DNA from 2 places in the Solibacillus sp. FSL H8-0523 genome. Region 2 is predicted to be linked to the other one. Evidence: a T-box and tRNA genes for the amino acid it is inferred to sense, from the RefSeq annotation. Region 2 holds a T-box; the other holds one or more tRNA genes.
The links. A T-box is a leader RNA that pairs with one kind of tRNA and senses whether it is charged. The one in region 2 lies ahead of cysS (cysteine--tRNA ligase), so its partner is inferred to be a tRNA-Cys.

Region 1 (3,182 bases), 520 kb from region 2:
GAGCATCCGGCTGTTAACCGGCAGGTCGCAGGTTCGAGTCCTGCCTTCGGAGCCATCTAAATCTTGGAGAGTTGTCCGAGAGGCCGAAGGAGCACGATTGGAAATCGTGTATGCGGGTAACACTGTATCAAGGGTTCGACTCCCTTACTCTCCGCCAGGCAATTTAGTATGGCCCGTTGGTCAAGTGGTTAAGACACCGCCCTTTCACGGCGGTAACACGGGTTCGAATCCCGTACGGGTCACCATTTATATTTTTTATATCCAGCATGGAGGATTAGCTCAGCTGGGAGAGCACCTGCCTTACAAGCAGGGGGTCGGCGGTTCGAGCCCGTCATCCTCCACCATTTAATTAAATAGTATTGTCGCGGGGTGGAGCAGTGGTAGCTCGTCGGGCTCATAACCCGAAGGTCATAGGTTCAAGTCCTATCCCCGCAACCAAATGGTCCCGTGGTGTAGCGGTTAACATGCCTGCCTGTCACGCAGGAGATCGCCGGTTCGATCCCGGTCGGGACCGCCATTTTTTTAATTATTACATACGTGGGTTTGTAGCTCAGTTGGTAGAGCATTAGATTGAAGCTCTAAGTGTCGGCGGTTCGATTCCGTCCAAACCCACCATATATGTTGCCGGTGTAGCTCAGTTGGTAGAGCAACTGACTTGTAATCAGTAGGTCGAGGGTTCGACTCCTTTCGCCGGCACCATTACCCTGGAGGGGTAGCGAAGTGGCTAAACGCGGCGGACTGTAAATCCGCTCCTTAGGGTTCGGCGGTTCGAATCCGTCCCCCTCCACCATATCTTTACAGGGGCATAGTTTAAAGGTAGAACTACGGTCTCCAAAACCGTCAGTGTGGGTTCGATTCCTACTGCCCCTGCCATTTTAAGATTCAAATAAGTATAATGGCGGTTGTGGCGAAGTGGTTAACGCACCGGATTGTGATTCCGGCATTCGTGGGTTCAATTCCCATCAGTCGCCCCATTCTTTATTTAGGTTTAAGAAGTAAAATTATATGATAGTGGCGGTTGTGGCGAAGTGGTTAACGCACCGGATTGTGATTCCGGCATTCGTGGGTTCAATTCCCATCAGTCGCCCCATTCTTAATATAATAAATATGAAATTTTTGGGGTATAGCCAAGCGGTAAGGCAACGGATTTTGATTCCGTCATGCCCTGGTTCGAATCCAGGTTCCCCAGCCATTTTTGCGGAAGTAGTTCAGTGGTAGAACACCACCTTGCCAAGGTGGGGGTCGCGAGTTCGAACCTCGTCTTCCGCTCCAAATATGGCGGCATAGCCAAGTGGTAAGGCACAGGTCTGCAACACCTCTACCACCGGTTCAAATCCGGTTGCCGCCTCCATATTTTTTAGATCAAATCGGTTAAGCCGATTTTTTTTATACCCATTTTCTTGCCGATATGGCGGAATTGGCAGACGCGCCGGACTCAAAATCCGGTTCCTTCGGGAGTGTCGGTTCGACCCCGACTATCGGTATCAGATCGATAAGGTGAATTGCCAAAAACCTTATCAAATGAAGACTTCTAGTATTTATACTAGGGGTCTTTTTTTATTGGAGTTTCCTTCAAATAGAGATTGAAACAGAAAATCTCCTTTACAAACAGAATAATTGTGTTTTTAACTGAAATACTACGTGTTTTTTTATAGCATGTTAGAAAGAATTACTTTAGAATTGACATGATGATGTGAGAAATGGATTTAACGAATTTAATTTAAATAACTGAAATTATGAATAGATGAAAGAAGGTAATGGAATGAATGCAGTAGTAAATTTAAAATGGATTGAAGCAGCAAATTACGAGGAAATGAGCAAGCTTGCGGCGGATATGTTTAAAGCGGAATTAAAGCACAATCCAAAAATGGTATTAGGTTTAGCAACAGGTGGGACACCAGAAGGCTTTTATAAAGAACTAGTTGAGGCGTATCAAGCTGGAGAAATTTCATTTGAACAGGCACAGTCTTACAACTTAGATGAATACGTTGGGATTAATCCTACAAATGAAGCGAGCTACCATTACTATATGGATCAAAATCTATTTAATCACGTTGATATGAAGCGTGAGAATATCCATGTGCCAAAAGGGGATACAGCGGACTTACAAGCGGCTGCCGCGCACTATGATGAGATGATTGAGGCAGCTGGTGGTGTTGATATTCAGCTATTAGGTATTGGCATAAACGGACATATTGGTTTTAATGAGCCAGGTACACCATTTACATTAGGGACAAATGTTGTAGAACTGACAGAGTCGACACGTGATGCGAATAAAATTTATTTCAATTCAATCGATGAAGTGCCAACATATGCCATTACAATGGGTATTCAAACAATCATGAATGCGAAGAAAGTCGTTTTATTAATTTCAGGTGCATCAAAGCAGGAAGCCATGGATCGTCTGCGTAGCGGTGAAGTGACAGAGGACTTCCCAGCAAGTGCCCTGCACAATCACAAAGATGTAACAGTGATTTATACAGGTGTAAAATAATGATGAGGAGTGCTTAAATGCACTCCTCATTTTTTAATGGTCGTAATAAATACTCCGGCAATAACGGCAATCCCTCCAATAATTTGTGCCATGAGTAATTGTTCATCTAAAAACAGAACAGCAAAAATTGTCGCAAACACTGGAATGAAGTTTAAGTAGATCCCGGCTTTGTTGGCCCCTAATGCGACAACGCCCGTATTCCAGCTTAGGAACGCAACAATCGAGGCAATGATCCCGACATAGAAAATAGCACCAATTGTAGAAGCACCCCAAGTAATCGCTTGAGACGTCGTTAACAGCTCATATCCGGTAAATGGGAGTAACATGAGTGCGCCAAGTGCAATGGTCACTAAGAACGTTGAGTAGCCTGGTAGCTTGCCTGCGTATTTCTTAATTAGTAATGAATACACACTCCAACAAATGACAGCGACTAATACAATTAGGTCCCCTTTGTTAAATGAAAAGGCAAGTAAGCTTTCCATTAAACCGCCTGAAATGATGAATAGCACACCCGCTAGTGACAAGAGTGTTCCAAATAACTGAAACTTCGTTAAACGTTCCTTTAAGAAAATAAAACTAAGTATGTAAATAATAATTGGCGTTGATGAGTTCATTAAGGATGCATTAATGGACGTAGTGTAATGCAGGCCAATATAAACGAGCGTATTAAATGTAGCAACCCCGGTTA
Region 2 (3,182 bases):
GAATTAGAAGCATCTCGTGAAGCACAAAAAGCAAATGGCGTTGCCGCACCAACTTATGATGGCAAATGTCGTCACTTAACAGCAGAAGAAGTAGCAGAAAAAGAAGCTGCAGGTATGCAATACACAATTCGTATGCGTGTTCCTGAAGGTGTAACGTATAAATTCACTGACTTAGTTCGTGGAGATGTATCATTCGAATCGAAAGACATCGGTGACTGGGTATTAGTAAAAGCAAACGGCATTCCAACTTACAACTATGCGGTTGTGTTAGATGATCACTTCATGGAAATTACACATGTATTCCGCGGTGAAGAGCATTTATCAAATACACCAAAACAAATGATGATTTTCGATGCATTTGGTTGGGAATACCCAAGCTTCGGGCACATGACGTTAATCGTTAACGAAGAACGTAAAAAATTATCAAAACGTGATGAGTCAATTATCCAATTCATTACGCAATATAAAGATCTTGGTTACTTACCAGAAGCAATGTTCAACTTCTTCGGGTTACTTGGCTGGTCTCCAGAAGGTGAAGAAGAAATCTTCTCACACGATGAGTTCATCAAATTATTCGATGAAAAGCGTTTATCAAAATCACCATCAATGTTTGATAAAACGAAGCTTACTTGGATGAATAACCAATATATCAAAAAATTATCTCTTGAAGAGGTAGTCGCATTAGCATTACCACACCTACAAAAAGCGGGTGTAGTGGCAGAGGAATTATCTGAAGAACAATTCGCTTGGGTATCTGACGTAATTGCGCTTTACCATGAGCAAATGAGCTTCGGTGCAGAAATCGTTGAGTTAACAAGCCTATTCTTCACAGAAGAAATTTCATATGATGAAGAAGCAACGGAAGTATTAGCTGGCGAAACGGTACCTCAAGTAATGGCTGCCTTTAAAGTGCAATTAGAATCATTAGAGTCATTTGACGCAGATTCAATTAAAGCAGCGATTAAAGTCGTTCAAAAAGAAACGGGCGTTAAAGGGAAAAACCTATTCATGCCAATCCGTGTCGTAACTACGGGTCAAACACATGGTCCAGAATTACCGAATTCAATTAGCTTAATTGGTAAAGAAAAAGTACTTGCTCGCGTAGAAAAATTCGCGAACTAAGAAACCGATTGATTGATTTTTCAGAAAATAATTGTACAATAAATGTACAATTTGTTATAACGTGAACGCGTAGAGAAGGAGAAGTACGCACGCGCATACCTTCAAGAGAGGATCATCACCGGCTGAAAGTGATCTAGGTCAAGGCGAAGCAGAAATGCACCTTTGAGTATTTAATTGAACTATTAGTAGGTTAAATCGCCTTGTCCCCGTTATCGGACACTTAAGCGGAAGAGTGTTATTTCTTCAACCAGAGTGGAACCGCGCATTACTGCGTCTCTGTCACCTTATTTAGGTGACAGGGGCGTTTTATTTTTTGTTAAAAATTCCATTTTTTAAAAGGAGCATGTATTATGAGCATTCAATTATTCAACTCATTAACACGTCAAAAAGAGCCATTCGTTCCATTAGAAGAAGGCAAAGTAAAAATGTATGTATGTGGACCGACTGTTTATAACTACATTCATATCGGGAATTCACGTCCGGTCATCGTGTATGATACAGTGCGTCGCTACTTACAATACGCAGGCTATGAAGTGAAGTTCGTTTCTAACTTTACAGATGTAGATGATAAAATTATTAAAGCAGCAAATGAGCTTGGTGAAGAGACATCCGAGTTAACAGAGCGCTTCATTGCTGCATATTTTGAAGATATTACAGCGTTAGGTTGCAAAAAGGCCGATGCACACCCACGTGTAACAGAGCATATGGATGACATTATTTCATTCATCAAAGTGCTAATTGACAAAGGTTACGCATATGAATCTCAAGGCGATGTTTACTACCGCACACGAAAATTCAACGGCTACGGAAAGTTAAGTCACCAATCAATTGATGATTTAAAAGTAGGGGCACGTATTGAAACAGGCGAGAAAAAAGAAGACCCGCTAGATTTCGCCTTATGGAAAGCAGCAAAACCAGGCGAAGTAAAATGGGAATCACCTTGGGGAGAAGGGCGTCCAGGCTGGCATATTGAGTGTTCAGTAATGGCGCGTGAGCACTTAGGAGATACAATTGATATTCACGCAGGTGGGCAAGATTTAACGTTCCCTCACCATGAAAATGAAATTGCCCAATCAGAAGCGCATAACGATAAAACATTTGCGCGTTACTGGATGCATAACGGGTATATTAACATTGATAACGAAAAAATGTCGAAGTCTCTAGGAAACTTTATCTTAGTGCATGACATTCGCCAGCAAATCGATCCGCAAGTATTACGTTTCTTTATGCTTTCGGTACATTACCGTCACCCAATTAACTTCGCGCAAGATTTAGTGGAAGCGGCGAAAAATGGTTTAGATCGTATTCGTACGTCTTACGCCAATGTCGAGCACCGCCTAACTTCATCAGTAAGCTTAGCGGATGCAAGTGAAGAATGGCTAGCAAAAGTAAACCAAATCAAAGTAGATTTCGAGGAAGCCATGAACGATGATTTTAATACAGCCAATGCGATTTCTGTATTATTCGAACTATCTCGTATCGCCAACGTCTACTTAAAAGAGGCGAACACAGACAAAGAAGTGCTACAAGCGATTCTTAACATGTTTGATGCAATTGGTGACGTATTAGGAATTCATGCAAAAGTGGAAGCGGGCTTATTAGACGAAGAGATCGAAGCATTAATCGAAGAGCGTATTGCGGCACGTAAAAATCGTGACTTTGCACGTTCAGACGAAATTCGTGATCAGCTACTAAGTATGGATATCGTATTAGAAGATACTCGTCAAGGAACACGCTGGAAACGAGGTCAATAATGCAATCATCACATGAAGTAAGACAATTAAATGCACTGGCGCTTGCCTATATGGGCGACGCCGTGCTGGAACAACGTATTCGTGAACATTTAATTTTAGCGGGTCGTGCAAAGCCACATACATTGCACAAAGAAGCAACGAAGTATGTATCAGCGAAAGCACAGTCAAACATTGCGCACCGCATGATTGATGAAAACTTTTTAACAGAAGAAGAGCAGGCGGTATTTCGCCGAGGACGCAACGCGAAATCCGGCTCTGTTCCTAAAAATACAGATGTACGCACATACCGTAATAGCTCAGGCTTTG

Region 1: it encodes a tRNA-Cys, which carries the amino acid that the T-box ahead of cysS (cysteine--tRNA ligase) is inferred to sense. The anticodon was not compared.

What each region holds. Positions count from the first base shown of each region.
Region 1 covers NZ_CP150291.1:3,557,566-3,560,747, reverse strand. Annotated here, with positions in the region: tRNA gene NSQ62_RS17895 (tRNA-Asn) at 1-55, shown strand, start outside; tRNA gene NSQ62_RS17890 (tRNA-Ser) at 66-157, shown strand; tRNA gene NSQ62_RS17885 (tRNA-Glu) at 171-245, shown strand; tRNA gene NSQ62_RS17880 (tRNA-Val) at 269-344, shown strand; tRNA gene NSQ62_RS17875 (tRNA-Met) at 364-438, shown strand; tRNA gene NSQ62_RS17870 (tRNA-Asp) at 442-517, shown strand; tRNA gene NSQ62_RS17865 (tRNA-Phe) at 540-615, shown strand; tRNA gene NSQ62_RS17860 (tRNA-Thr) at 624-699, shown strand; tRNA gene NSQ62_RS17855 (tRNA-Tyr) at 707-790, shown strand; tRNA gene NSQ62_RS17850 (tRNA-Trp) at 800-873, shown strand; tRNA gene NSQ62_RS17845 (tRNA-His) at 899-974, shown strand; tRNA gene NSQ62_RS17840 (tRNA-His) at 1,015-1,090, shown strand; tRNA gene NSQ62_RS17835 (tRNA-Gln) at 1,118-1,192, shown strand; tRNA gene NSQ62_RS17830 (tRNA-Gly) at 1,198-1,272, shown strand; tRNA gene NSQ62_RS17825 (tRNA-Cys) at 1,278-1,351, shown strand; tRNA gene NSQ62_RS17820 (tRNA-Leu) at 1,403-1,484, shown strand; gene nagB (glucosamine-6-phosphate deaminase) at 1,763-2,494, shown strand; gene NSQ62_RS17810 (DMT family transporter) at 2,521-3,182, opposite strand, start outside.
Region 2 covers NZ_CP150291.1:4,073,219-4,076,400, reverse strand. Annotated here, with positions in the region: gene gltX (glutamate--tRNA ligase) at 1-1,122, shown strand, start outside; T-box leader at 1,184-1,403, shown strand; gene cysS (cysteine--tRNA ligase) at 1,473-2,876, shown strand; gene NSQ62_RS20555 (Mini-ribonuclease 3) at 2,876-3,182, shown strand, end outside.